Regions from separate parts of the Hahella sp. KA22 genome, predicted to be linked through region 1. Evidence: riboswitches for the same ligand, from Rfam matches in the RefSeq annotation. Region 1 holds a riboswitch; each other region holds the start of a gene.

Region 1 (7,176 bases):
CGCAGGTTGGCGGCGTAGATAAAACTGAACGCCGCATCGCGGGCGACGGCGATGCGCACTCCTGCGAGCATGGGTCTGACAGCGGGTCGCAGCGCGGGTTTGAACCTGGCGGCGGCGGGCAAATTGGCCAGCGGAGTGTGGGCGATGGCGGCGGCGGCCTGATCCAGGCGCTGCTCCAGCCCTTGCTGTTCATAAGGTTGCACCAGACCCAGATGCCGCTCCGGCAGGGCGATGGCGTCATCGCGAAATATTCCGGCCAACAAAGGAACCTGCGAGGGCAGGCTCTCAGCGATAAGCGACAGGTGACGCTCGCTGCCGAGGGCGTTGGCGATAATGCCCACGCACTGAAAATCGCGTCGGTAATTGGCGAGTCCATAGGCCACTGCGGCGGTGGTCTGCGCCATACCTTTGGCGTTGATCACGACGGCGACGGGGAGATTGAAGCGGGCGGCGAGATCCGCGCTGCTGGGCTCGCCGTCCAGCAAACCCATAGCGCCTTCGATCAGGATCAGGTCCGCTTCGCGGGCGGCGCGATAGAGCTGGTCGCGACAATATTCCTCACCCGCCATCCACAGGTCCAATGGTTCCACCGGCGCGCCGGAAGCGATCTGCAAAATCTGCGGATCGAGGTAGTCCGGACCGGTCTTGAAGACACGCACTTTGCGACCCTGGTTGCGATGATAACGCGCCAGGGCGGCGGTGACGGTGGTTTTACCCTGGCCGGAAGCCATGGCGGAAATAAACAGAGTGGGACAACGGGCCTGCATCAGTGCGCTTTCTCCATCAATCTTCACTCATAGCTAATATTCGATTCCTGCTTGCGCCTTCACGCCCAGACGGAACGCATGCTTTTCATCCTGCACCTGACTGATGGTGTCGGCGATGTCCTGCAACTCCGTCGCCATGGTGCGCCCGGTGATCATCACGTTTTGATGCTGTGGGCGGTTTTGAAGCGCCTTTACCAAGGGCTCCACCGGCAGATAGCCGTACTTGACCATGTAGCTCAATTCGTCGAACAGTAGAAAATCATAGCTGCCGTCCGTCAGCAGTTGCTCCGCCAAGGCCCAGGCCTGACGGGCGGCGGCGATGTCCTGCTCGCGATCCTGGGTTTCCCAGGTGAAGCCGTGGCCCATGACGTGAAAGTCCACACGGGGATGATCTTTGAAAAACAGAAATTCGCCGGTGGCGTCTCTGCCTTTGATAAATTGAATCACCGCGCAACGGTGGCCGTGACCGAGGGAGCGCGCCATGGTGCCGAAGGCGGAACTGCTTTTGCCTTTGCCATTGCCCTTGAGCAGGATAAGCACGCCGCGCTCTTCCTGGGCTTGCGCAATGCGCTCGTCAATGATGCGCTTCTTGTTGGCCATGCGACGGCGGTGTTTTTCGTTTTCGTCCAGCATCATTCGTATCTCCGAGGCGTTAGTGTTCCAGGGCGGCGCGCACAGCGGCCAGCGGGGCGTAGGCGGCTCCGAGGCGTTGCGCCAGTTGTCGGCAGCGATTGAGTTTGACGGCGGCCTGCTCGGTATCCACCACCCACAGGGGCGAATCCCAAGTCAGGTCGTCCAGCGGATCGCGGCTGCGCCCGTCAGTCAGCAGCAACGTACGGCAGGTCAGATGCGGGTTGGCGCGGGTCTGTCGCGCCAGTAGCTGACGCGCATGCAGCAGCGCCTGTCGCAGCGGCGTACCGCCGCCAGCGGGAAGTTCATTGAGCAGGGCGGTGATATCTTTGGGGGCGCGTCGGCAGGGGATGATCCACTCCGTGCGCTGCGCGCCAAACGCCAGTACGGCCAGTTTCTCCCGCGCCAGGTAGGCTTGCCGCGCCAGTCCCAGAATCACCCCTTTCGCCTGCGCCAGCGCGCGTTGGCTCAGAGTGGAGGCGGAGGTGTCCAGCAAGACGCAGTTCAGTGTGTCGCGACCCTGGCGACGGGGCTGATAACGTATTTCGCGCAACCCGTCGCCCCGGTTGTCGGGATGGACGAGCGTGGCGAACCAGTCCGGACGTGAGGACGGCGCCTGCCGGTTGAGTTGCGCGCGACCCGGGGCGGCGCCTTGTCGTTGTTCCGCGCCGCTGCGCTGTGTGTCGCGACGAGAGGACGGAGAACCTGGCGTTGGGATCTCGGGCAGTTGTGGCGTCACCGGCTTGTCCGCCGCCATCAGTTGCGGCGGCATGCCCCCCCAGTCACCGGAGGTTCCAGAGGACGAAGACGACGATCCCCCAGAGCCGCCTGTATTCCCGCCGCCTTGTGAGGGGGGCGAACCGCCAGAAGACGGCGGCGTATCCTGGTGATTGGCGCGATGGCTAAGCGCGAACGACCGGGTCGCCGCCACGTCTTCCACGCTGACCTCGTCGCGTCCGCTCCAGGCGGCATGGGCGATGGCGGCGCGGCGCCAGCAAATATCCGCGCGCACGCCTTCTACGCCAGCGGCGAGGCATTGGCTGGCGATATCCCGTTGTATATCTGAAGGGCAGAGAACCTGTGACAGGCGCCCGCGGGCGGCGGCGATGCGGGTTTGCAGATCTTGCTGAGCGTCGCGCCATTGCGCCAGATAGGCCTCGCGGTCCTGTTCGAAGGCCAGACGTCGCTCCACGATAGCCATGCGCTGTTCAACGTCGTAGGTTTCATCCAGAGTGACGGCGAGACCGAAACGGTCCTGTAACTGCGGTCGCAGTTCGCCTTCATCCGGGTTCATGGTGCCGATCAGAATAAACTGCGCCGGATGGCTGTGACTGAGGCCGTCCCGTTCGACAAAGTTCACGCCCGAGGCCGCCGTATCAAGCAGGGCGTCCACCAAGGGGTCGGGCAGCAGATTGACTTCATCGATATAAAGCACGCCGCCGTGAGCTTTGGCCAACAGGCCGGGATTAAACTGCACGCGTCGCTCGCCCATGGCCTGTTGCAGGTCAATGCTGCCGATCAGGCGTTCTTCAGACGCGCCCAGGGGCAGGGTGACGAACTTGTCCGCCGCCTCCGGCAATAAATCCGCCAGTCCCCGCGCCAGCGTCGACTTGGCGGAGCCGCGCGGACCGCTGATCAATACGCCCCCCAGATGAGGATTGATGGCGGCGAGCAATAACGCAGTTTTTAGCGGTTGCTGGCCGACAACCGCGGCGAATGGGTAGGCGGCGAGAGCTGGCGGGGCGGCGACGTCCATTGACTCAGCGCGCCTGCCGCGCGACGTCCTGGCTGCTCCAACGGCGCAGGAACCAGGCGCAGGCCAGTCCGACGATCACCCAGAACAGCGCGTTGGTCAGGGTGGCGGCGGTGATGAATTGATGATGCAGCATCTGTAGCGCCTGCAGAGCCTGTGGGTTGGCGGCGGCGAACTCCGGCGCATTGGCGTGCGGCGCGCCGACCAAATGCGGAATAATCAGCAGAGGCAGTCCGCCCAGCTTTTTCCATGCCGGTGCGAACGCCAGCAAGGCGAAACCGATCGCAGTAACCAGGGCGGTGGCGATCCACCACAACTGGCGATTTTCCAGTGCGGCGGCCTGCATGCCGGGAATCTCCGGCGGCAGTCCCAGGGCGGGAGCGACAAAGAAAACGCCATAGCCCGCCAGTCCCCATAATAATCCCGCGCCCCAGCCTGCGCCGCCTTTGCCGCTGAGTCTGGCGGCGGTCATACAGGCCAGCATGAGCGCACTGAAGCCGATTCCGGCGAGCACGTTGGCAAGCAGGGTGTACAGGGTGCGCTCCAGACCGTCCTCTGGCGCCCAGGCGTCTTCGCCATGGTGATGGCCGCCAGATTCCGCCGCGCCGTGATCGTGCTCATGGGAGTGATGGGCGCCCGTCGCCGCGTGCTGGTGCTCCGCCACGGCAACGGGCTCTGGCGCTTCATCGCCTTCGTAGGTTTCCGCCTCCAGAATAATGCTGGTGACCTGGGAGTGTTGTACGGCGCTCAACAGCCCGCCAGCCAACAGGCCAACCAGCAGCGACGCCAGGATAATACGCTGAATCAACATGTCTCTTCCTCATGCAATGCGGTGTGACGTCGCTATGCGCGCAAGCGCCGCACAAGAGGTGCGGCGTCAAGTTAGACAGGCGAACGTCTGGCCCTGGCAGGGCCTCAGAATTCAGTAACTGTTAGTGACAGGGGAAAGCAAACGCGTGCCGGGTGTCGTGAGCGGCGTTGTGAGCCGCATCCATGGACAGAAAGCCCACTGCGAACAGAATCAGTCCGCCGAAGCACATGGCGCCGATAAGTTGTAGCGCTGCGTTATTGGAAGCCAGCAATGGAAGAGAGAGATTTTTAGTTTGCATGATCTGCGCACCTACCCGTACGAACTGCAGTGGATAAAGCAAGGCCGGTCTCCGGGCTTACGAAAGGTCGAAGCATTTTCGACACAACATTTGCGCCTTCCCATGTCAAAACTGACGACACAGTGGCGTTGGCAAATTACTTTCGATTACCGTTGCGGGGGCAGCACTGGATTAGCATATTGCGCACCAGATTTCCCGATTATCTCGTGGTCGAGCACCTTGGTCAGCGGGATATGCTATTGGCTGAACCCAGGGGAAGTCAACAAGTTAGCGGGTTGCATTGAGCGCGGACCATGGTGAGAATAGGCCGCCTCATCATGAGCCTGGCGCATACTGACCAATGGATACATTGCTGATTCTTGTCCTCGCCCTGACTTTCGACGCCCTGTTGGGAGAACCGCGCCGGCTGCATCCTTTGGTTGGTTTCGGGCGTTACGCCGGTTGGGTGGAGGGAGCGATTCGCATCGCCGACTTCTCTTCCTCAGCAACCCGCGCGCTTGGCGCGGCGGCGGTGACTGCCGCGATTCTGCCCTGGGCGGCGCTCGCCTGGCTGGCGAACGCGTGGAGTGAGTCTTCCACCTGGGGACACATTATCTTTTCCGCCTTCGTGCTTTATCTCGCCATCGGTTGGCGCAGTCTGCTGGAGCATGTGCGTCAGGTCGCCGCGCCATTACGCAGGCATGACGCGGAGGCGGCGCGGCGCAGTCTATCCATGATCGTCAGTCGCGACACCGCCGAACTGGGGGAGGAGGAGATCGCCTCCGCCGCCACGGAATCCGCTCTTGAAAACGGCAACGACGCCATCTTCGCCGCCATCTTCTGGTTTCTGCTCGCCGGCGTTCCCGGCGTGGTGTTGTATCGCCTCAGCAATACCCTGGATGCAATGTGGGGCTATAAGAGCCCGCGTTATTTAAGTTTTGGCTGGGCGGCGGCGCGACTTGACGATGTGCTCAACTGGATTCCCGCCCGTCTGACCGCCTTCAGTTACGCCTGCTGCGGGGCCATGGACAGCGCCCTGCGATGCTGGCGCGCTCAGGGCGCGCAATGGAAAAGTCCCAATGCAGGGCCGGTCATGGCGGCGGGCGCGGGCGCGCTGCGGGTGCGGCTCGGCGGCGCGGCGACCTATCACGGCAGTCTGCAGCATCGGCCTTCACTGGGCTGCGGCGACGCCGCCACGGCGCAATCCATTGAGCGCGCCTGTGGACTGATCAATCGCTCTCTGGCGTTGTGGACGGCGACAGTGGCTTTGGGAGTGGGCGTGCTATGGCTGTGGGGAGCGGGTTGAATGAACGGGAGCGACTTTGATAACGGGGCCGGACACGTGGACCTTCAGGATGATGAGCCGGCTCCCGTCCATGGCGGCGATCTGGATAAATACAGCCGCCTGTATGGCGTTGCCGCCGCTGACTGGCTGGATTTATCCACCGGCGTCAGCCCTTTTCCATACCCGCTGACCAGCATTCCGGCAGAGGTGTTTCGACGTCTGCCTTATGCCGACCCGGCGTTGCAACAGGCCGCCAGCGTTTATTACGGGACGGATTCCCTGCTGGCGATTCCCGGCACGCAATGGGCGATTCAACATCTGCCCGCCTGCTGCGCCCCAGGTGTGGCGGCGCTGCCGGACGTCGGCTATCGCGAACATGAGCATCACTGGCGTCGTCAAGGCTTCAAAATTATTCATTACCCTGCAGGAGATCTGGCGGGAGCGGCGGCGCGTCTGGCGCAGACAGAAAACTTGCGCGCCCTGGTGGCGATTAATCCGAATAACCCCGCCGCCCGTAGGACGCCATTGGCGGCGCTACGTGAGTTGGCGCAGCGACTGCAGTCCACGGGCGCATTGATGGTGGTGGACGAAGCCTTCGCCGATGCGGAGACAGATTCCAGCCTGCTGGGCGAGACCCTGCCGGAAAACATTGTGGTGTTGCGCTCATTCGGCAAATTTTTCGGTTGGCCGGGAGTGCGATTGGGATTTGTGGCGGCGGCGCCTCACTGGCTGGCGGCATTGCAGCGCCGGCTTGGTCCCTGGGCGGTGAACAGCGCCGCGCAATATGTGGCGACTCGGGCGTTGCGCGATGAGGCTTGGATTACCGCTATGCGAGAAAAGCTCTCCTTGGTGAGCCGCGACCTGCAGGCGCTTATTCTGGCGCAGTCGGTATTCAAGAGGGCGCAGGATTGCCGGCGCACGCCGCTGTTTGTGTCCGTGTTGACGCCGACAGTGCAGGCTGAGCGGATTTTCGAACGTTGCGCGCAGCGGGGCGTGTTGATTCGCCTTTGGCGGGTGAATGCGGAGCTGGCGTATTTACGGTTTGGACTTTTTGATTTGGAGGACGCCGGTCTCGCAGGGAGACTGACCGCCGCCCTCGCTGACAGATAAGGCGACTCATGACGGACAGCGGCTATTCACCCGAAGAAAAACAGGCGGTGTATCGCGCGATTTACGAACGACGCGATATGCGTCATTTCCTGCCGGACCCGGTGGACGAAGCGACTTTGCAGCGTATTCTGCAAGCCGCCCATCACGCGCCCAGCGTGGGCTTCATGCAGCCCTGGCGTTTTATTCGCATCACCGAGCCCAGTCTGCGCCGGGATATCGCCGCCACGGTGGAGAAAGAGCGTCTGCTGACGGCGGAGGCGCTAGGCGAACGCGGCCAGGAGTTTATGCGCCTGAAAGTGGAGGGGGTGCGTGAGTGTCCGGTATTGCTGGTGGTGATGCTCACGGATCGCCGCGAAAAATATATTTTCGGTCGTCGCACCATGCCGGATATGGATCTGGCGTCCGCCAGCTGCGCGATCCAGAACCTCTGGCTGGCGGCCCGCTGTGAAGGGGTTGGCATGGGTTGGGTGTCGCTGTTCGATCCCGTTGAATTAGCCTCGTTACTGCAATGTCCGGAGGGCAGCGAGCCGATCGCCATTCTGT
Region 2 (7,176 bases), 380 kb from region 1:
GCTCTGGTTTTGAGTGGAGCTCGGGGCGGAAATAATCGTCGCGTCCACAATGCTGCCTTCCCGCATCATCAGCCCTTGCTTCTGTAGTTGTTTGTTCACTTCCTTGAAAAGCGTCTTGCCTAAACCGTGACGCTCCAGCAGGTGACGAAAATGGAGGATCGTGCTTTCATCCGGCAATCGGTCTGACAGGCGCAGACCAGCAAAGCGACGCATGGACTCAATCTCATACAGCGCATCTTCCATCGCGGGATCGCTGAGGTTATAGAACAGTTGCATGCAGTGAACGCGAAGCATGGCGGATAACGGATACGGCGGCCGGCCATTCTCGCCCTTGGGATAATAACGGGCGACCTTCTTCTCCAACCGTTCCCAGGGAATCAGCTTATCCATCCGCTCCAGAAAGATTTCCCGGCGGGTCTTACGCTTTTTATTCTGGTATTCGGCTTCGGAGAAAGTCATCTGATCCATGAAAAGTGTTCCTGCTGAGTTGGACTGCCGTATTATGACTGATTCTTGGGGTTATTCAGAGGTTCCCTAGGAAAGCGTTAAAACTCTGTGTCAACCAAGCTACAAATCGATGCATCCTCTGCCCCGTAATTGGTACAACTGGACTTTTGCACCTAGTCTGAGTAATTGAAGTGCGCCAAGAGAGGGTCAGCCACTTGTTGTGCTAAAAAGCAGCCGCCATTATTCATGGAATACACATAGGTTACGGGCAAAAGTAGCTTCGTATTAACAAAATCCTGATCTTCCCTCCAGTTCTCTTCTAGACTCATTAAGTATCTAAACAGCAAAAATAATGAGTTTTAGCCCCGCCAAACTGGCGAGGCTATCATTTAATCAACAATCTCAACGGAGATTAAAAGATTATCTGTCGCCGTATGCTTGCAGATAAAATTACCACTGTAACGACGCCCCGGTCTGATACTCCGTCACGCGGGTTTCGAAGAAGTTTTTCTCTTTACGCATGCTGGCCTGTTCGTCCAGCCAGGGCAGTGCGTTGCCGGCGCCGGGGAAGGGCTCGTCCAGTTTCAGCTGCTTGGCGCGGCGGTTGGCGATGAAACGGAATTGTTCGATGTGGTCTTCCGCGGTATAGCCCAGGATCGGTTCTTTCAGCAGGAAATGGGCGTAGCCGGTCTCCGCTGCTTCTGCTTCTTCCCACAGCGTTTTGATGGCTTTGGGATCAAGGGTGACGCCTTCTTCCTTGATGATCTGTTTCACCACGCGGATACCGAAGGCGCAGTGCATGACTTCGTCGCGCATGATGTATTGCAGCTGCTCGCCGGTGCCTTTCATCAATCCGCGACGCTGCAAAGCGAAGATGGGACTGAAACCATTGTAAAACCAGCAGCCTTCGAAAATACCGGCGAAGAAAATATACGCCATCACGAAGGTTTCCAGGTCATCCCGGTTACGCAGGTTGATATCCGGGCGCAATAGCGCGCTGATACGCTCGTTGCCCATCTTGATCTTGCGATAGATCGCTGGCGTGACGCGGTAACGGTTATAAATCTCGCTCTGATCCAGACCAATCGTTTCAATACAGTGCTGATAGGTCCAGGTATGCAGAGATTCTTCGTACACCTGCCGCGCCTGATAGATCTGCAATTCCGGTGCGCTCATTTTCTCCATCACCGCCAGACCGATATTACGCATGGCCAGGATATCGGAAGTAGTCAGGTAGGCCAGCACGTTTTCATACACATGCTTTTCTTCCAGAGTCAGCTTGTGATGGTAGTCGTACACGTCCTGAGACATGTTGATGTCCAGAGGCGTCCAGTGGTTCTTGTTGGCGTTGAGGAAAAACTCCCACGCCCAGGGATACTTGAACGGCGCCAGCTGGTTGATGTCAGTCATCCCGTTCACCACCCGCTTGTCGTCAGGGTTAACCGGGTCCAGCTTTTGTAAAACCTGTTCTTCCATCGCCTCCTCCGCCAGGGCCGCGGGCTCTGGCACGCTGTCAGGGGCTCCCCCGGCGGCGGGGGCCGCAGCGGGAGAGGTGGAAACGGATGACTGTGGAGAAACAGCCGAGGATGTGGACACAGCAGGAATCGCCACCGCCAGAGGATCGTCCCAGTCCGACAAGGTCGCAGTCTGCTTCATCAGTTCGGTATTCATGGTCATAGCTCCTGGTTGTTATCGTCGCTTACTGACAGGCTTCGCAGTCCGGATCGAGAATCGAACAGAACTTCGGTTGCGGTTCCTGATTCTCAGTGTCGTCAACATCAGGTTTGGCGTTGTCGCTCTGGGACGCGCCGGAAGAAATTTTCTCCATTTGCGTGGCGCCGAGAGAGCGCAGGTAATAAGTCGTTTTCAGGCCGCGGGACCAGGCCAGTTTGTACAGGTTGTCCAGTTTTTTACCGGAAGGCTCCGCCATGTACAGGTTAAGGCTCTGCCCCTGATCAATCCATTTCTGGCGACGGGAGGCCGCTTCCACCAACCAGCGAGGATCGATCTCAAACGCGGTCAGGAACAACTGCTTCACGTCTTCTGGAATGCGATCGATCTGCGCAACGGAGCCATCAAAGTACTTGAGATCGTTGACCATAACGGAATCCCATAGATCCCGCGCCTTCAACTCCTGCACCAGCCAGGGGTTGATCACGGTGAACTCGCCGGACAGGTTGGATTTGACGAACAGGTTCTGATACGTCGGTTCAATGGACTGGGATACGCCGACAATGTTGGAAATCGTCGCCGTAGGCGCGATCGCCATGACATTGGAGTTACGCATGCCCTGCTTTTTCACCAGCTCGCGCACTGGCGTCCAGTCCAGACTGTGACCACGATCCAGCGTGCAGTATTCCGCGCCGCGCTCCTGCTCCAGACGATCCAGAGAATCGATAGGCAGAACGCCCTGATCCCACAGGGAACCTTCGTAGGTTTCATAGCGTCCGCGCTCTTTCGCCAGATTAGAAGAAGCAGTGATCGCAAAATAGCTGATCAGCTCCATGGACTGATCGGCGAAGCGCACTGCTTCGACGCTGCTATACGGCAGGCCAAGCTTGTACAGCGCATCCTGGAAGCCCATCAGGCCCATGCCCACAGGACGGTGACGCAGGTTGGCGTTACGCGCCTGGGGAACCGCGTAATAGTTGATGTCAATGACGTTATCCAGCATGCGCACTGCGGTATACACGGTGTTGCGCAGACGATCATGATCGATTTCGCCATTGCGAATGTGGTTGACCAGGTTGACCGAGCCCAGGTTACACACCGCAATTTCGTCCTGACTGGTGTTCAGCGTGATCTCCGTACACAGGTTCGAGGAGTGCACCACGCCAACGTGTTGCTGCGGCGAACGCAGGTTACAGGGGTCTTTGAAGGTCACCCAGGGATGGCCTGTTTCGAACAACATGGAGAGCATCTTGCGCCACAGATTCTGCGCAGGCACTTTCTTGAACAGGGTGATGGCGCCGCTTTCCACGAGGGATTCGTAGTGGGTATAGCGCGCTTCAAAAGCGGAGCCGTACAAATCGTGCAGATCCGGCGCATCGCTGGGTGAGAACAGCGTCCACTCCTTGTCCTCGAACACCCTCTTCATGAACAGGTCAGGAATCCAGTTGGCGGAGTTCATGTCATGGGTGCGGCGGCGTTCATCGCCAGTGTTTTTGCGCAGTTCCAGGAACTCTTCGATATCCAGGTGCCAGGACTCCAGATAAGCACACACGGCGCCTTTACGTTTGCCGCCCTGATTCACTGCCACGGCCGTGTCGTTCACAACCTTCAGGAACGGCACCACGCCCTGGGATTTACCATTAGTGCCTTTGATGTGGGAGCCCAGAGAGCGCACCGGCGTCCAGTCATTGCCCAGACCGCCCGCCCATTTGGACAGCAGCGCATTGTCCTTGATCGCGCCGTAAATACCCTCCAGGTCATCCGGCACAGTGGTCAGATAGCAGGATGACAATTGCGGACGGTTGGTGCCGGCATTGAACAGCGTCGGCGTGGAGCACATGTAATCAAAAGAGGACAACAAGTTGTAGAACTCAATCGCACGAGCGTTAGGGTCGTCTTCCTGCACCGACAGCCCCATGGCGACGCGCATGAAAAACGCCTGCGGCAATTCCAGGCGGGTCTCGCGCCAGTGAATGAAGTAACGATCGTAAAGGGTCTGTAGCCCCAAGTAGGTGAATTGACGATCACGCTCAGGCTTAAGCGCGGCGCCCAGTCGTTCCAGATCGAATTCCAGCAGACTTGGCGACAGCAATTCATGCTCCACGCAGCGTTCGATAATGGCGCGGAACGCAGACGGATACAGTTCCGCCATTTCAGTTTCCGTGGCGGACGCAGCGATATTCAGATAGCTCAGCGACTCTTCACGCAAACCGTCCAATAACAAACGGGCGCACACATAGGAATAGTTAGGTTCTTCTTCGATCAGAGGACGCGCCGCCATGACCAGCGCGGCGTTGACGTCTTTATGCTTAACGCCGTTGTACAGGTTCTTCAGTGCGCCCTGCAGCACTTTTTCCTCGCTGACGCCGTCCAGATCCGCACAGGCATCGCTGATCACTGTACGTAGACGTCCCATATTCAAAGGCGCTTCTGAGCCGTCAGTGAATTTCACATTGATATCGGGATGCGTCTCCCCTGCCTGTTCGCTTGGCGCAGGCGCGCGCTGACGGGCATGCTCTTCACGATACAGTACATAAGCGCGGGCCACTTTGTGGAAGCCGCCGCGCATCAGGCCTAACTCCACCAGATCCTGAATTTCTTCAATATGCACCGAACCGCCTTCCGGGCTGCGGCGGCGCAGGCGAGCCACGATATCTTTAACCAGTTTTTCTACGGAATCCCGCACACGGGGCGAACCGGACGCGGATTGTCCTTCCACCGCCAAAAACGCCTTGGTCACCGCCATGGCGATTTTTCGGTCGTCAAACGGCGCAGCCTGACCGGTGCGTTTGATCACCTGCAGCAGGGCGTTATGAGTGCGTGATTCGGATGAAACAGATGGGGAACTGGAGGCGCGCGCCTCACTGGGGGACGAAAAACTGCCGGTCATGGAATTGTCCTCTATCGCGTGTTCTGGCCGAACCTCCACGATTAGGGACATAAAGCGACGCGCAGACAGGACAAAAATCGCCTCGCACAAAGCGGCGCTTTATCATTACCCTGAGTCGCGAAGGCATGAATAACTTCAGCATGGCAGGTCTTCGGACTCGGGGGCGTTTACACGTTTTTGCGAACCTACGGCGACCGCTTCCCATCCACTTTCAGGACAGTGCGTGGGCGTTTCCGCCCGCGTCGCTTTCGTTCCCCCACACCGCTGCGCGTCAGTACCGGACTCTCACCGGATTCCCTCTTAGCACAACCTTTGAACAGGCGTGAACCATAGCTGAGGCACAATATATTGTTTTGAATACTAAAAGTAAATACTAGATGTAGAGGCAACGCCATACAGCAAAACCGTGGGCGTATGGGTTGAAATCAGGCCAGAATGACGGCGAATAAGAACTTTTTCAGTAGCGCCTGGACGCCTAATCCTATGAGTGTAAGAATAAAAATCTCTGAATAAGCATCCGCTTTGGTAATCAGCTTTAATGCAACCAGATAGAATCCAATCGCGAGAAGCAAACCAGGCAGCCCATAGACAAAGAGTCCAATCAAAGCCGCCGCAAGAACGATCAAGAATGCCTCAATAAACGCCAGCGAGACTTTCAGCAGCTTAGCCGCAGCGAACAGGCAAGCACTCTCGATCAGAACGCCAACGATTAGATTCAAATCCATGAGATTTCCCAAAAGGCGGCCATTCTATACAGTAAGCCGTCGCCGTCAATACAGCTAAACCACACTGACATCCCTAACGGCGACATTCACATATCCACGATTTTCATGGCGGTCGAGCAGCCGAAGTTTGCCAAACCTCATTGTCACCCCAAAAAATAAGCGGGTAATTACCTGAATTAAAAGCAGTTCAGGATACAAATCAGCTAAACTGCTAATAATTTTCTTCTTCGCATTAAGGACTGGATTTGCCTGAACGACGCCGCTTTTTCAAAGAAAAACTGACGCCTTATTTTGCGCCCCCCATGTGGTTGCACTGTCTTTTGTATGTGTTAACGCTGGGCGCGTACGAGCTGTTCTGGCATTACATGAATTGGCGCAAGTATCGGCTTATATCGGGAGATCCTATCTGGCCGCCGCTGCGCGGGCTGTTCTTTTACTTTTTTATTCCTGCTCTGGTTGGTAATCTCGCGCGCAGCTCCTCCTTGGCGGGCCGCTCAGATCCTTCGCTTGGCCCATGGACCAGCGCGCTCTATATTGCAGCAGTGATAACAGCCTCTACGCTCGCGGAGGCATTGCATCCTCTGTTTATTCTGTCCGCCTTTCCTTTTCTGACCTATTTGAACTGGCGGGCAAGATGGGTCAACCAGCAGTTCATAACAGCTTCGGCTCAGTCGGATGCAAGCGTCTCCGTAATCGTCGCCGGCTCGCCGCTGCAATCTGGCCACGACGTCCTCGTTTTCAGACCGTCTTTCCAGACTGTTAAAAGCTTTCGTTGGCTGGAGATTTTTACCTGTATCGCCGTGATTTGCATCGCTTTGACTTTCGCATTGGACGCCGGACGCCAGACCATTATTAAAGCTCGTCTAACCGAGGCCTTTAGTTTATTGGGAGGGGTCAGAGTAGACATGGCGGAAAAATACGCTTTCTCCGGCGTCTGGCCGGAGCGAGACAAACTGTATGCTTTGAGCGAGGTTGAGGCGGTTTATTTCCAGCCTGTTGAACTTGATGCTAGCGGAGCCTTGCACTTTACATTTTCTCCGCTCGCTGAAGAAACGCCTGGAACCATCAGCTTTCGATCCGTCGTCAGTAATCCTGATGGCGCATTGCGCACCCTGGGTTGGACATGCGCGTCAGCCCACTCGGGTCCACGCAAAGTCTACGGCGACGACAAAAGCTCGCTGCCTCCGGAGCAACTCCCCTATATCTGTAGAGGTTAAACCGTGATCCTTATTTCATCACCAAACTCAAATCTAAGCCAACTGTTGCGGCACTTGAACCATCAGGTTCAACAAGGGCTTTCTCTAGAACAGGCGCTGGCCCGACTGGAGCCTCTCCTGCCGGCTCACGCACAGCCCCAGGTTGAGCAACTGAAAAAAGTATTGCAGGGTGACGTCAGCCTACAAGCGACGCCTTATCAGGACAGTCCCTTCTACGACATAAGTC
Region 3 (7,176 bases), 1.4 Mb from region 1:
ACGCCTTCCAGGCCATGGGGGTCGGCGATGCTACGTCCCAGCATCTGGTAGCCGCCGCAAATACCGATAACCCGGCCGCCATAACGCAGGTGCTTGCGAATAGCCTCTTCCCAGCCATTTTCGCGCAACCACTGCAGGTCGTTGCGTACGGATTTGGAGCCAGGAAGAATAATGAGATCAGCTGACGGCGGCGACTGGCCCGGCCCGATAAACTGAAAGTCCACCTGCGGGTGTAACCGCAGCGGGTCAAAGTCCGTGTGATTACTGATTCGGGGCAAGGAGGGTGCGATAACTTTAAGCGTCGCGCCAGACTTAACGATAGCTTCCCGCGGCAAGGCGTCTTCCGCTTCCAGATGCAGGCCATTCAGATAAGGCAACACTCCCAACACGGGCTTGCCGGTATATTCCTCCAGCCACCGGAGTCCCGGCTCAAGCAAAGCAATGTCGCCGCGAAAACGGTTGATGACAAAGCCGCGAACCCGTCGCTGTTCACTTTCGCTCAATAAAGCCAATGTGCCGACCAAATGAGCGAACACGCCCCCCCGGTCAATATCGGCAATCAGGATAACCGGGCAGTCGACCGCTTCCGCAAACCCCATATTGGCGATATCTCGATCGCGCAGGTTAATCTCCGCCGGCGAGCCTGCGCCCTCAACCAGAACCGCATCGTAAGCGGAGGAGAGTCGTTGAAAAGATTCCAGCACCGCCTGCATGGCGGTGCGTTTGTAGTCGTGATAGGCCACCGCATCCATGTTGGCGCGGGCTTTACCATGAATGATGACTTGCGCGCCAATATCCGTATTGGGCTTCAACAACACTGGGTTCATGTCCGTATGCGGCTGCAGGCCACAGGCCTGCGCCTGCACCGCCTGCGCCCGCCCAATCTCACCACCGTCCACCGTTACGGCGCTGTTCAGCGCCATATTCTGTGGCTTGAACGGCGCCACTTTCACGCCACGCCGCAACAGACTGCGGCATATCGCGGTGACGAGTGTGCTTTTGCCAGCGTCGGAAGTGGTTCCCTGGATCATGAGCGTACTCTTGGTCATCCAGATAGACTTCCTTCTAGAACAAAACAGCTCACTGAAACAGGCGCACGCACGAGCACGTCAGTCTTTTTCAGCGAAAACTATTTTTGCTGGATTTTTATCAACGCCGATAGTTTTGATGATGGTTTCAGTCGATGTGTTAGCGATAACCAAGTCAGGATTTGCTCCACCGACGCCAAACCACAATTCGCCCGTTGGACTGGCGGCGATTGAACGTAAATCCACACTGGCCGTGCCAGGGATCGCCGAAGCAACAACGTCTCCCGTACTTGGGTTAAAACGATAAAGAGACGTTTTTTGGAATTCTTCATAACCGTTGAAGTAGCCCACCGTATTAGAAAGGATGGTCATATCCGTGATCAAACCGTACGGATGACTGACATCATTGCCATCGTCGATGAGCACATAGTGGTCATAGGTGCTTGGATTTACGATCTCTATGCCCCCCGTGTACTCAGCAGGTCGGGGAGGACTTGAAAAAGTGCTGTCGTACCGTCCAAGCCCGGCAATAAACAGCGAGCCGCCCTGCTCTATGATGGTATGAGGATTCTTGATATTTAAAGCCAAGCCTTTTTGGGCTCCGCCGGAGATATTGATTTCTTCATTAGTGGCGACATTAATTACCGCTAGATAAGCAGTTCCTGGCGCAAATTCATCGTCCATGTTCTGCATGACGACATATAGTTTGCCATTGTATATCACCCCTGCGGACATCTCTGGAACGCCATCATCATCGTAGCTGCTCAGATCTATCTCACCCGTTTTGAAGTGCTCTTCATCGCTTAACGCAACAGATGGATCCACTACCCAAATGGATGAACCGCCGTACCTCAGCACATACGCCTTGGTATCGCTAACAAATATTATGTCATAAGGGTTGCTCAGAGACTCGCCATCATCATTGGTGGTGAACTGCCAGTCAGACACGCCTGGGCTGTCATAGTTATACTTGGAGATATTATCCTGGCTACGCCTACCAATACGATAAAAACTGTCTCCATAGGCCGCCACAGACATATCTGACTTGTTGGAGCTGGCATACCCTTCTACAACATCGTATGGCGCTTTAGCAGATGCAATCGAGACTTCACTTGATGAATAGTCATTCGCCACACCGGCGATAACCGCGACCCAATCCGAACCAGGCGTCGTTCCTCCATTACCGCTGTCTCCGCCGCCACAACCCGCCATCGTCGCAAACGCCAGGGTTAAACCCGTCCATTTCAACGTTGTTGCTATACTCTGCTGCATGCCCGCGTCCTCTTAGTTATTAAACAGGAAACTAAAATAAATGCTGTAAAGACACAAAATAGTGTCGCCCAGGAGAAGGGTAACCGTTAAAAGCTTCAACGACTTCATCGGTCACATTGTTTGCGCTGACTTCAACGGTAGTCTCGCCATCGGACCAGCGCCCCACCACATCGACAATGTTTTGATCTTCCACTTCCGTTTCCTGAGCGCTGTCGTAATAAGCCCCGGATTCATGACGATACTCGACGGAGGTGGTGATGCGCCCGATACTCCAGGCGGCGGATAAAAAGTGGGAATAGGTGTAGGCGCCCGCCAGTTGTTTACCGTGCAGGTCACGGGCGTCTGACAGGTTTTCTGTGTCCTGGGCGGTGCTTCTGGCGATAAACGTCCAGGCGGGAACAGGTCGATACATGGCGTCCACTTCCACTCCGCTAACCCTTGCTTTGCCGACATTCTCAAAGCGGCCGACTCCCCTTGAGTCATAAGAGGGGACGATAGCATCTTTTAAATCCCGATAGAAATAGGCCGCAGATACACTAAAACTATCTACGCCCACTTCAAATCCGATGTCACCATTCAACGCTGTTTCCGGGTGCAACTCACTATTACCAATGAAGAATCCTCTATCGCCGAACTTCTCCGCTAACTGAGGGAACCTCACATCCCGGGATGCATTGGACTTGAGCGACAGCCAATCTGTCAGGCGGTAACGAACGCCAGCCTGCAATGAATGATATTGAGCGGAATCGGAAGCCACCTCCGTGCGCCCGCTCATGGATGCAGCGGGAGTCTCATCTTCAAGAAAGTATTGGCGCGCGCTCAGGCGCACCAACCAGATATCTTCAGCATCCGCCCACTCGTCTTGCACACCCAGCAAGTAGGTAAAACGCTCGAACTCCTGCTTTTGCCTGCGCCCGGTCAGGTCCTCTTCCTGATAAGTTTCCCGGCGCGCCTCCAAGGTAGCGGAGAGCAGATGCAGACCGATTGAATAGGAGCCATATAACTCGGCGCCGACCACATCCGTGTCAGCCCGAGTTTTCTGCACGCCCAGGCCAATGCGGCTTTGACTGTCGTCATAACGCTCTTCTTGTGTGGACAAGAAAATGCGCCCCGAATAATTTTCCTGTGTATTTCGGGCAAAGCTCAGTTTGCTCTGCAGACGAGTGAAGTCCGTATCCAGACTGGTTCGCGTGCTCTCCAGATTAGCGATGTCAGGCAGATGCTGATCTTTATTGAAATGTTGCGCCATCAGTTGCAAATCCGTGCTATCCGACAGGCTGCGTTCCGCCGTCAGCATGCCATTGAACTGACTGAAATCCGCATTGCGACGACGTTCCACACGATCATCGTAGGGATTAAATTCGGTCTGGTTGTTGTTCAGCATCTCGAAGTCGTTATCACTGCCGAGATAATCAAGGGACGCCAGGTAGTTGGTTTCGCCAACGCTATCGGCGAATGTAAGCGCCCCTTTACGACTGTTGAATGAGCCATACCCAAGACTTAATTGTCTGAGGGGTTTGCTGAAACGAAGAGATTTGATATTGATCGCGCCGCCGACGCCAGAGTAGCCCAGCTGAATCGGCGTTGCGCCTTTATAAATTTCAATCTGCTCAATGCCGCTCAGCAATATCTGGCTCAAGTCCACCGAGCCGCCAGTCGCATCGTTTAACAATACTCCATCTAGATAAACGTTCACCTGCTTACTGGTGGAGCCACGAAGATAAACAGCGGAGTATGATCCCAGCCCGCCGCTCTGACGCACTTGCACGCCGGTTTCATTCTTCAGCACGTCTGCGACGGTGGCGACTTTCGAGTCAAATTGCTCGCGCTTGATCACCTTAACAAAGCCAGTTTGATACTCCGCGTCAATTTCATCCGCAGATGGAGCTTTGGCTTCGACGACAACAGGCGCCAACTCTTCCGCGCGAACGCCGGTCAGTTGTGAGCCAACTAAAAGCAAAAGGGGTACAAGCCTCATAATGTTCCGAAAGAGTAGCGCCAGTGAATGCAATTGTTGCGCAGCGGATACAAGCAAAGAGGGAAAGGAGTCGAGTCAGACGAATCCCGGCAAAGCCCTCCGCTATGCCACGCGATAAGCAGGCGTCAGGCCGGTCTCCGGGCTCATGAGTGGTGTAACCGGCGACAACGTCTTCCCGCGAATCCGCAGTGACAGGGGGTTGTCGTTTGACTCATTTACCGTTGCGGGGGCAGCGTCGGACTTAAACCGACTTCCCGTTTCATCCCTTGAACGAATGTTCTCAGGACACCTGATGCAATGGGGGCGTAAGCTAAATGGCCGCCCCTGTAAAGTCAAGGCGCACAAAGCGCCTCACCCAAACCACAAGCGCCAGGGTCGCGGCAACCTGTTGAAAACTATCCAAATGTAGCCTCCCCCTATTCCCAATAAGTTAGGAGATGAGTCTGCTCGCTTAACTGTCGGAGCGGAACAGGCAATGTTTGGCGTAATCCGTCGCCTCATTCGCCGTCCAGTCACCCTTCGGCTTGGTCGCCATATCCTCACACCAGTCCTTGCTCCCCACCTCGGGAGAGCAACCGGCTAAAGCACCCAAGCTCAACCCCACCACCAATAGCCAAGAAGATACGCGTTTAATCGCCATAGGAAATCCTGAATGTCATTTCACAAGTTCATCTTTAATCGAGAAGTATACAAGGCAGAGGCAGTCAGTTTGGAGATTGAGGGCGAAAATTTTCAATTGAGAGCAACTATCCACAATTCTGACTGGTTAAATTGCTTCAAAAGCTTAGCTACCCTCAACTTTGCCACTGGCGCAATTTTCTACACTGTCAGCGTATAAAGTAACCGTGAGCCATATCCCCGAATAGGTTTCGCCACATACTTGGTAGCCCAGGTTTTCTATATAATACGTCGAAGATCTCTCAACCCACCACCCCGAGAAAAGCAAAAGGAATCCTCCGGCGATTAATATTCCACCTTGGATTCTTTTAAAGAAGTTCGATTTTATTAGTCGCTCAATTATTGCCACAACCGTAATCAGAGGTATTATTAGAGGCAGCAACAAATAACGCACACCACCGTGAAACTCAATTACATTAGCTCCACTTGCCGCCTCCTGCTGAGCAAAATAAATGACATCTAAAAATCTAGCTGCAAATGCCAACGCAGCAACATTTAAAACCAACATAGCTACGCATATTACAATTTTCCTCATAGCTATCATTAATACCTACTCGTAGCTTTCATAAGCGCTCTCTCAATAAAGTTACTTTCAAATATAGTGACTTGACGAGCCGCTTCACCAATAGTTTTATTATGCAAAGAATTCAAGCTCTCTATAAGAGCGGAAGTAACTCCATATTTTTGATCAAGCTCCTCAAGTAAAAAACTTGTCGCAACTCCAAGAAAAACTGCAGCCAACAAAGGGCCTACAGCGACAGTGGTGAAAGCGCCTACAACATATGCGGCAGCAGAGCCAACCGTAGCAGCAACTCCGACTTTAACAATGTCAGTAGCCAGAGTGCCAATTAACACAGATAACGACTTTTCATCGCTTAAAATAAATTGAAGGACGGTCAAAGGAACAGTTAGATAGATAGTAAGCCTCGCGCCTTTTATTAAATTACTATTAACACCTAACTGACCAATAGCCATATCAACCACCTTAGGGTTAGACGCCAAGTATCTCGTACCCGTCAATGATTTTCGGAGTCCAGAGTAGCCTTTTATTACAATATATGCCTTATCTTCAACCATCCTAGTAACAAATCGCCCAGCCAGCCCAATTTCTGCTGCAATCTTTCCTACAAGAGTCAAATCTTGAGTAGGTGAAACAAGTCCAGCTCCTGTTTTCAAAACACTCAAGTCAATATCTTCACGCATATTCTTTGCGATCTCCAAAAACATATCGATAGACATGATATGAATTTGTTGCGCATTGCGGTTAATGTGACTTTTAGTTACCTTAGCTTGACTCATTGGCAGACTCTCTTAACAAATTAGCAAAGTAAAAGTACTTGCATTAAAATTTACTATTTTTCCTCAAATGTGCAACAACAAACAAGTATCACATTAAAAGTTCTAATAAATAAAACCCATTATCATTAGTACAAAGTGGAAAACACAATGCAACTGGACCAACTGACTTTCTTCCTCCAACAAACCCTTACGGATGAGAGGTTCGATAATGCTGAGAAACAGGCGTTGCTGGCGATGCTTGAGACTTTACAGCCGGATCAAGTGCGCTTTATGCGTAATCGCGCCTTTGAGTTGACCCGTCCATTGATCGTCAATGGAGGCGATGGCGCGCTCAGGGCGCTGAAATGGCTGGAGCGGGTGATCAAGGCTTTGGACTCAGGCGAGGAGGATAGCAATTTAACCAGAGCTTATTTCAGCCCAGGAGAGGAGTGTCGTCGCGCCATCATAGAACGCATACGCAATGCTCAAAGCAGTCTGCAGATCTGCGTTTTTACCATTTCCGATGACAGAATCGCGGATGAAATTATTAACGCCCATAAAAGGGGGCTAAAAATCCGCATCATCACGGACAATGACAAGTCCTTTGATCTTGGCAGCGACATCGATCGTTTCAAAGAGGCTGGCATTTTGGTGAAGATGGACGATGAACCCCACCATATGCACCATAAATTCGCCCTTATCGACGATGGCGTCCTGATTCACGGCAGTTTTAACTGGACTCGCAGCGCCAGTACTTATAACCAGGAAAACATCGTAGTGACCGACCACCCCGGCCTCGTCAGGGAATTTTCTGGAGAGTTCGCCAAACTGTGGCGCGCCTTCTCGGACTAAGGCGTCTACGATAAAGAATTGTCATTAAATCTCCCTCGCTAATCGCCAGCCGTTATTAGCAATGTATAGACAAATTCTGCGGATTGTCAT
Region 4 (7,176 bases), 300 kb from region 1:
CGCCTTCAACTTGAGGCGTCTGGATACGTACATGTGGTCACCTTTTTATATTTAGCGATAGTGGACCGAAACATTATGAAAGCGCTTTCATTTTAAAACTAATAAACCCGACTAAATTTCCCGATACGTGATAGTTTGCTGAGTATCCCGACCTGAACAACGGACGATTACTAACGAAAACCAGGGTATTGGCCGGCTTTTTCGACGCTATGCGATAAATTCACCGCAAAACAGCTTGCGCCATGATGAAAGCGATTTCATAAATTGCCCTAATTCGGGCGTTATTGTCAATAGAACGCAATAACGCCGAAGGGAGGTTTTAAGTTGCTGAGGTGTTTTTGGGAGGGGCGACGGAGTCGCGCAACACCAGTTCCGGCTCAAACATGGGAGCCGGCTGCGTCCGGCGTTCGCCCTGAATGGATTGAATCGCCAACGCCGCAGCGCGTTTACCCATGGCGTTCACCGGCTGACGCACCGTGGTCAGGGCCGGATACAGCAGCGATGCGTATTCCACGTCATCGAAGCCAACCAGGGATATCTCTTCAGGAACGCTCAGCTTGGCTTCGCGCAACGCCTTCATAGCGCCAGCAGCCATCTGATCGTTGCAGGCGAATATGGCGGTGAAGTCACGGCTGCGCTTCAGCAGGCGTTGAGTCGCCACATAACCGCCTTCCACAGTGAAGTCGCCTTCCACCACCAGATCCTTGTCATAGCGCATCCCCAGGTTTTCCAGCGAACGACGATAGCCGGAAAGACGCGCGCGTCCTTCCTCATTTCCTAACGGTCCACTGATACAGGCAATGCGACGGTGTCCTATGGACGCCAGATACTCCACCACCAGATGACTGCCCTGCTCGTTATCGACGATGACGCATTCACCCGCCAGTTCAGGTACATAGCGGTTCAGCAGCACCAACGGCGGCGACTTCTCTTTCAGAGCGATCAACTCTTCATCCGTCAGGCAGTACGGAAACAAAATGATGGCGTCGCAACGGCGGCCAGCCAGCATGTCGATGGTTTCCTTGATCTCGTCGGACGAGTAATTCTCTACGGAAATGATGAGGTTATAGCCGGATTCGCGCAAAGCGCGCTCCAGACTTGAAATCAGCGGGCCGAAGAATACGCCAAGCAGATCCGTCACCACCAGACCGATATTATTGGAACGGTTGGTGACCAGTCCCTGAGCGAATGAATTGGGCCGATACCCCAGATCCTTCATGGCTTTAAATACCCGCTTACGGGTGCTTTCCTTAACGGGAGCCGTGTTGTTAATCACACGGGAGACTGTGGATATCGAGACCTTCGCACGGTCGGAGACTTCTTTTATTGTAATCATTCGGAGGACGGGCACCTTGCTTAAGGGGAAACGCTTTCAGAGCCGGCCATCATGGGAGAAGCGGGCAATGCATGTCAACTAGGCGATAAGCCTAACAAGCTCCCTTGCAGCCCGCGCCTGCAGGCATAGCCACAACGGGAGTCTGCAGGAAGTTATGCGACAGTATGGGAAATTTGTCAATTCAGACGAAACACCACCGGCACCACGATGGTCTCCCGATCGACGCCATCCGCCGCCGCCAGACGCCAGCCGGAGAGGGTTTTCAGCGCCTGCTTGTCGAGCACGGTGTAGCCGCTGGAGCGCTTGAGGGAGACTTTCACGGGATTGCCAAAGGCGTCCACCAACAGCTCCACCATGACGGTGCCCTGCCAGCCGCGGCGGGTGGCGAGGCCGGGGTATTCGGGTTTGGGCGTATTGGCTTCGCCCAACTGATATCTGGATACCGATGGCGCACTGACCGCCACTGGCGCAGACACAGGCGCAACAGCCAGGACTGGCGCGGGCTCCAGCGACGCTGGCGTCGGCGGAGTCGCCTGAGCCGGCTTGTTCACAGCAGGCGTGACCTGCGGCTTCGCCGTTGTGGTTTGTGGGATAGATTGCGGAACAGTTTTGTGCGCCGCCTGCGTTGGTTTAGGCGTCTTCTCCTGTACGACAGGCTTGCTTGCCGGAACCGGTTTGGGCTTGGGGACCGGCGTCTCCACCCGCTTGGCCGCCATTTTGGGCTGCGGAGAAACGGGTTCTGGAGTATCAACGGGTTGAGGTTGCGGCGCAGGTTGTAGAACCGGCTGCGGGGTCGGCTTCGATACCGCAGGTTGAGCCTGCGCCGGCGCCGTGGAAACTGGCGTTGGCGCCGCCGGAGCCTGGATGGCTACGGTCATTGTGGTCGATGTAAGTCGATTTTTAGTGGGTTGGGGCGAATTGAAATACAGCATCAACGCTACATGCGCCGCCAGGGAAGCGACCAAGGCCATCCATAATAATGGCGGGTATTTAGCGCTGGCGACGTCCGTGCTCACTTCAGACTCCAGGGCAACAGATAAGGCTGTTCCTCATGGCGCCCCCGCACCACCGAGACGCCGAACGCCTGCTGGATGCGCTCATCGCTCAAGACCTCGTTTGTGTCGCCCGCCACCAGGGTTCCATCCGGCATCGCCAGCATCGCTTGTCCGCAAAACCGTAGCGCCAGGGTCAAATCGTGCAGCACTACAACGCCGATCCGGCCACTTCCAGCCCAATCCTGCAAATGGCTCATCACCTGAATCTGGTGCTGAGGGTCCAGACCCGCCACCGGCTCATCCGCCATCAATACGGGAGCGTCCACCGCCAGCGCCCGCGCCAGCATCACCCTGGCGCGCTCGCCGCCGGATAGACGGGTGACCGTGCGCTGCGCCAGATGCGTGACATCCGCTTGCCGCATGGCGTTCTGAATCAGAGCCTGATCTTGCGCGCTTAATTTGCTGCGATGGGTCTGCGCTGGAAAGCGACCCAGACCGACCAGGGTTTCCACGCTCAAAGGCCAATGACAATCGGTGTCCTGATCCAGATATGAAATATGCTGCGCCCGCTGCTTCGGCGCCATCTCGCACAGATCCTGATCCTGCAGCCGCATAGCGCCGGATAGCTTGGGAATCAGTCCAACAATGGTTTTCAACAGGGTGGACTTGCCGGCGCCGTTGCTGCCCAGTATCGCCGTCAGTTGTCCGGATGGCAGGTGAAAGCTGACATCAGATAGGACCGGAGCGCCGGGATAGCCTACCTGCAATCCGCTTAGCTCCAGGCTCAGCGCGGCGCTCATACCAACGCCTCCGCTTTACGCAGATGGCGCAGCAGCCACAGGAAAAACGGCCCGCCCAACAACGCCGTAATGACGCCGACTCGCAACTCCGGCCCTGGCGGCAGACAGCGCACGGCAATATCAGTCAACAACATCAGGCTCCCGCCCGCCAAGGCGCTGGGAAGCAGTAATCGGCCGGGCCGCCACTCGGTAAACGGTCGCAGCATGTGAGGCACCACCAGCCCCACGAAGCCAATTACGCCGCTCACCGCCACGCTGGCGCCCACCGCCAACGCCACCCCCAGGCCGGCCACCCATTGTACTTTCTGCAGACGTACGCCCATGGAGCGGGCGGTGTTTTCTCCCAGCGACAGAACATCCAGTGAGCGCGACACACTGAACAGCAACGCCATCCCCAACAACGCAGGCGGCGCCGCCAAGTAAAAGTGCTGCAGGGTGCGGTGTTCGAATGACCCCATCAGCCAGAATAGAATGTCCTGCACCGCGAAAGGATTCGGCGCCATATTCAAAGCCAGCGCCGTCAGCGCTGAACTGAACGAATTAATGGCGGCGCCGGCGAGAATGATCATCACGATGCCCGCTTCCGATCCCACGATCATTACCAGCGCCAGCAGTCCCAGCATGGCGCCGATAATGCCCGCCACTGGCGTAAACAGTCCGCTCGCTGAAAAGCCAAAGTAGATGGCGCACACCGAACTTAGGGCCGCCGTGGAGGAAACCCCCAGTACGCCGGCGTCCGCCAGCGGATTGCGTAGCAGTCCCTGCAACACGGCGCCGGATAGCGCCAATACCGTTCCACATAGCAGCGCCAATAGTGTCCGCGGCAGCCGGATTTCCCATAGAATCAATTGGGTTTCCAGATCCCACCCCGGCCAGCTCACCCCGGTGACCCGGCCGGTGCAAAGAGACAAACCGATCAAAAAGGCCAGCGTCACACTCAGAATCAGGAGCAAACGGTTATAAGTCATCCGCAGTCTCCGACCCGGACGCTTTACGCTCTTGCGTCAGTATATGATCCGCTACTTTTTGGGCCGCCAGCGTCATGGCGGGCGTTCCACAGGAGAGCCAGTCAGCGGGGATATACAAAGGTTCGAAACGGGAAGGACGGCGCTTCAATAAAGGATGCTCCACCCAATTCGTCGCCAACGCCTCGCTGTCATAGCTGTTGCTGACCATGAGCAATAAATCCGGCCGCCAGCGCACCAGCGTCTCCAGATCCACTTGCCCCCAACCTTGCACGCCCTGCTCGCTCGCCACATTAATCACGCCGATGGCGTCCAGAAAGGCGTCCTGGAAATTACCCTCGCCAGCTATCCAGCCATTGGCGTTCAGAATCAGCGCCCTGACTTGCTTGTCCGCTATACGTTCGTGAACCCTGGCGAAATAGGCCCTCAGCTCGCTTACAATCGCCGCAGCCTGCCCGGGTTTGCGAACGGCTTCCCCCATAAGGCTCCAGCTTGACGCCAAATCATCGAGGGATTGCGGTAAGGGAATCTCCACCCAACGCATATTGAACTTCCGCACCAGCGGCTTAAGCGAAGACGCGCCATACTGACCCGCCATCACGATATCCGGCCGGAGTTCCAGCACTTGCTCGATAAAACCAAAATTGGCGGGAATCTCACGCAACGTCGACGCAATTTCCAGCTCAGAGGGCTGATGACTGAGCCAGGTGACCGACACCAGATTTTCCGGGGCGAGATACCCCATCATTTGATCAACGCACTGGTTGACCGACATGACCGTCGGCTCAGCCGCGCGAACATCGCCCGCGTTGACGGAAAGTGTGAAAGTAAACGCTGATAGCAATCCCAGGGCCCGAAAAGCCTTAACCAACATGCAGATGCCGCCTTGAATCGATGCGAGGTGCGAATCCGGCGTAAATTCCCCGTTTACGGTCGGATAAAACAGGCTCCGAATGGGAGTCAAACAATGGCAGGTCTCCTGGCTTGCGTTTCGTAGTCCTGTCCCGCCTTCCCAACATGGAGACGATCTCCACCCAGTGGCCTTTGATAACGTCGCGATAAGGAGGGGCGGCGTTATCCGGGACGAACTCTTCGCTCACAGTTGCGGGGACAGCTCCGGCTGATCGAACGCGCATAAAGTCGCGCTCACCGGATTCCCATTTAATCCTGCTCTCATCGAAAATGATCGAACTTTGAGCAACTGGAACCATTGCGGCCCACATTATCGTGAATTGGTCATTTTAAGTCCAGAAAGCCGCTGAGGGGCGCTGGACCTGTCTGCAAGATTGTGTCAGTTTTACGCTCCCGTAATTACCGACAAGAATAAGACTGTATGACCGACGCGCCCTTGTCCCGCCATGGACTCATTCTGAAACGTCTGCTGTTCCTCGTGTTCATGTATGCTGGACTGGCCTATGGCTTGAGCCTGTTGGAATATACCGTCTTCAATCTGACCGGCTGGTCGCCGGTGAGCATCGAACGCAGTGTCGAACTGCACAGCCGGGAAGAGGTGAAAAAGGAGTTCGATCTTTGCGGCGGCCCGCTATTCGCCGCCAGCGCCGTGGTCAGCGCTCAGGAAGGCGATCGCCTGCTCGCCCGCTGCGGACGCTTCTGGCCTTTCTATCGTTACACCATTGAAGCCACCGCCCACCCATTGCTGCCGGGCTCTTTTATCCTGTATCCGGACGAAGCGCCGGCGGCTGTTACGGCGCGAGAGAATTTCATCATCAATATGCAGGTGATCAACGGCGGCTTCGCCCTGGTAGCGCTGTTTGTGATTGGTTTGAGCTGTTTCGCAGGTTATCGCTTTCTTTTCAAGAAGGACGAAGAAGCCGGCTACAAGACCGCTTTTCACGGCTTTATCAGCAGCTTTCTGATGCTCGCCTGTTATAGCGGCGTCATGTTCTTCATTGATCCCACGTTCAGCTTCGGCTGGTAATCTCGCTTAGCCCGCGCGCAGCCAAACGCCCAACTGGCGGATCGCGTCTTCCGCCTCCGCCGTCCAGGGCGCCGCGCAATTGAGCCGCAGGCAATGTCTGTACTTGTCGCCGTCGCCGCTGAACAGAGTTCCCGGCGCAATGCTCACGCCAGCGGCCAGCGCTTTGCGATACAACGCAACCGTATCGCAGTCCTCCTCCAGCTCCACCCACAATACAAACCCACCCGCCGGCTGCGATACCCGTACGCCTGCGGGAAAATACCGCAGCACCGCCGTCGTCATGCGCTCCACATGCACCGCGAACTCATGGCGCATACGCCGCAGATGGCGGTCGAAATCCGCTTGCGCCAGATAATGCGCCACCGCCATCTGCGGCAAGCTTGGGCAGGCCAGGGTGCTGGCGAATTTCAGGTAACCGACCCGCGTCCGCCAGCGCCCTGGAGCCATCCATCCCACCCGCAAACCGGGGGCGATTGATTTGGAAAACGACGAGCAATACAGCACGCCGCCGGCACGGTCATAACTCTTCGCCGCGCGCGGACGCAGGCCGGAAAAGCCCAGCTCGCCGTAGATATCATTTTCGATCAAAGGAACGCCTCGGACTTCCAGCAAGCGCACCAACTGTTCCTTGCGCTCATCCGGCATCAGACATCCAAGAGGATTGCTAAAGTTGGGCATGGCCACGCAGGCTTTGACCGGCCACAGCTCCAACGCCAGTTGCAGCGCCTCCAGGCTGAGCCCGCTTTTCGGGTCGGCGGGAATTTCCAGCGCCTTTAGTCCAAGCGCATCAATGACTTGCAACAACCCAAAGTAAGTAGGCGACTCCACCGCCACCACATCTCCGGGCTGCGTCACCGCCCTCAACGCCAGAGTCAGTGCTTCATGGCATCCATTAGTGATGAGAATGTCGTCTGGCTCCAGATCGCACCAGGCGTCCTTCATGCGTTGCGCAATGGCCTCACGCAAACGCAACGCGCCAGGAGGAAAACTATACGCTTCAATGTCTTCACTGGGCCCGCGCAACGCGGCCCGGAACGCTTTTTCCATCGCCGCCGCCGGCAAAAACTGCGTCGCCGGCGCCGCCATGGCGAAATTCATACCCTTGGACGATTGGGTCGCCTGCACCAGACTCATGATGGTC

What was found. Region 1 has a riboswitch for cobalamin ahead of EUZ85_RS00070 (CbtB domain-containing protein). Riboswitches for the same ligand answer to the same signal wherever they lie in the genome.
Region 2: linked by a shared signal. The riboswitch ahead of EUZ85_RS01825 (ribonucleoside-diphosphate reductase subunit alpha) and the one ahead of EUZ85_RS00070 (CbtB domain-containing protein) in region 1 are both predicted to bind cobalamin.
Region 3: linked by a shared signal. The riboswitch ahead of EUZ85_RS06540 (TonB-dependent siderophore receptor) and the one ahead of EUZ85_RS00070 (CbtB domain-containing protein) in region 1 are both predicted to bind cobalamin.
Region 4: linked by a shared signal. The riboswitch ahead of EUZ85_RS01460 (ABC transporter substrate-binding protein) and the one ahead of EUZ85_RS00070 (CbtB domain-containing protein) in region 1 are both predicted to bind cobalamin.

Annotation. Positions count from the first base shown of each region.
Region 1 is NZ_CP035490.1:11,961-19,136, reverse strand. It holds gene EUZ85_RS00090 (cobyrinate a,c-diamide synthase) at 1-767, opposite strand, end outside; gene cobO (cob(I)yrinic acid a,c-diamide adenosyltransferase) at 801-1,400, opposite strand; gene EUZ85_RS00080 (ATP-binding protein) at 1,420-3,153, opposite strand; gene EUZ85_RS00075 (CbtA family protein) at 3,158-3,961, opposite strand; gene EUZ85_RS00070 (CbtB domain-containing protein) at 4,083-4,259, opposite strand; cobalamin riboswitch at 4,284-4,496, opposite strand; gene cbiB (adenosylcobinamide-phosphate synthase CbiB) at 4,600-5,544, shown strand; gene cobD (threonine-phosphate decarboxylase CobD) at 5,545-6,633, shown strand; gene bluB (5,6-dimethylbenzimidazole synthase) at 6,642-7,176, shown strand, end outside.
Region 2 is NZ_CP035490.1:394,469-401,644, forward strand. It holds gene EUZ85_RS01815 (IS5 family transposase) at 1-468, opposite strand, end outside; gene EUZ85_RS01820 (ribonucleotide-diphosphate reductase subunit beta) at 898-2,118, opposite strand; gene EUZ85_RS01825 (ribonucleoside-diphosphate reductase subunit alpha) at 2,147-5,008, opposite strand; cobalamin riboswitch at 5,133-5,355, opposite strand; gene EUZ85_RS01830 (hypothetical protein) at 5,434-5,733, opposite strand; gene EUZ85_RS01835 (pilin) at 5,979-6,950, shown strand; gene EUZ85_RS01840 (type II secretion system F family protein) at 6,954-7,176, shown strand, end outside.
Region 3 is NZ_CP035490.1:1,455,245-1,462,420, reverse strand. It holds gene EUZ85_RS06550 (cobyric acid synthase) at 1-1,049, opposite strand, end outside; gene EUZ85_RS06545 (hypothetical protein) at 1,110-2,300, opposite strand; gene EUZ85_RS06540 (TonB-dependent siderophore receptor) at 2,332-4,278, opposite strand; cobalamin riboswitch at 4,389-4,586, opposite strand; gene EUZ85_RS06535 (DUF3012 domain-containing protein) at 4,730-4,918, opposite strand; gene EUZ85_RS06530 (hypothetical protein) at 5,063-5,464, opposite strand; gene EUZ85_RS06525 (hypothetical protein) at 5,500-6,255, opposite strand; gene EUZ85_RS06520 (phospholipase D-like domain-containing protein) at 6,403-7,086, shown strand.
Region 4 is NZ_CP035490.1:308,266-315,441, forward strand. It holds gene EUZ85_RS01435 (glycoside hydrolase family 3 protein) at 1-33, opposite strand, end outside; gene EUZ85_RS01440 (LacI family DNA-binding transcriptional regulator) at 320-1,336, opposite strand; gene EUZ85_RS01445 (energy transducer TonB) at 1,513-2,352, opposite strand; gene EUZ85_RS01450 (ABC transporter ATP-binding protein) at 2,349-3,131, opposite strand; gene EUZ85_RS01455 (iron ABC transporter permease) at 3,128-4,099, opposite strand; gene EUZ85_RS01460 (ABC transporter substrate-binding protein) at 4,089-4,970, opposite strand; cobalamin riboswitch at 5,048-5,323, opposite strand; gene EUZ85_RS01465 (hypothetical protein) at 5,430-6,035, shown strand; gene EUZ85_RS01470 (PLP-dependent aminotransferase family protein) at 6,042-7,176, opposite strand, start outside.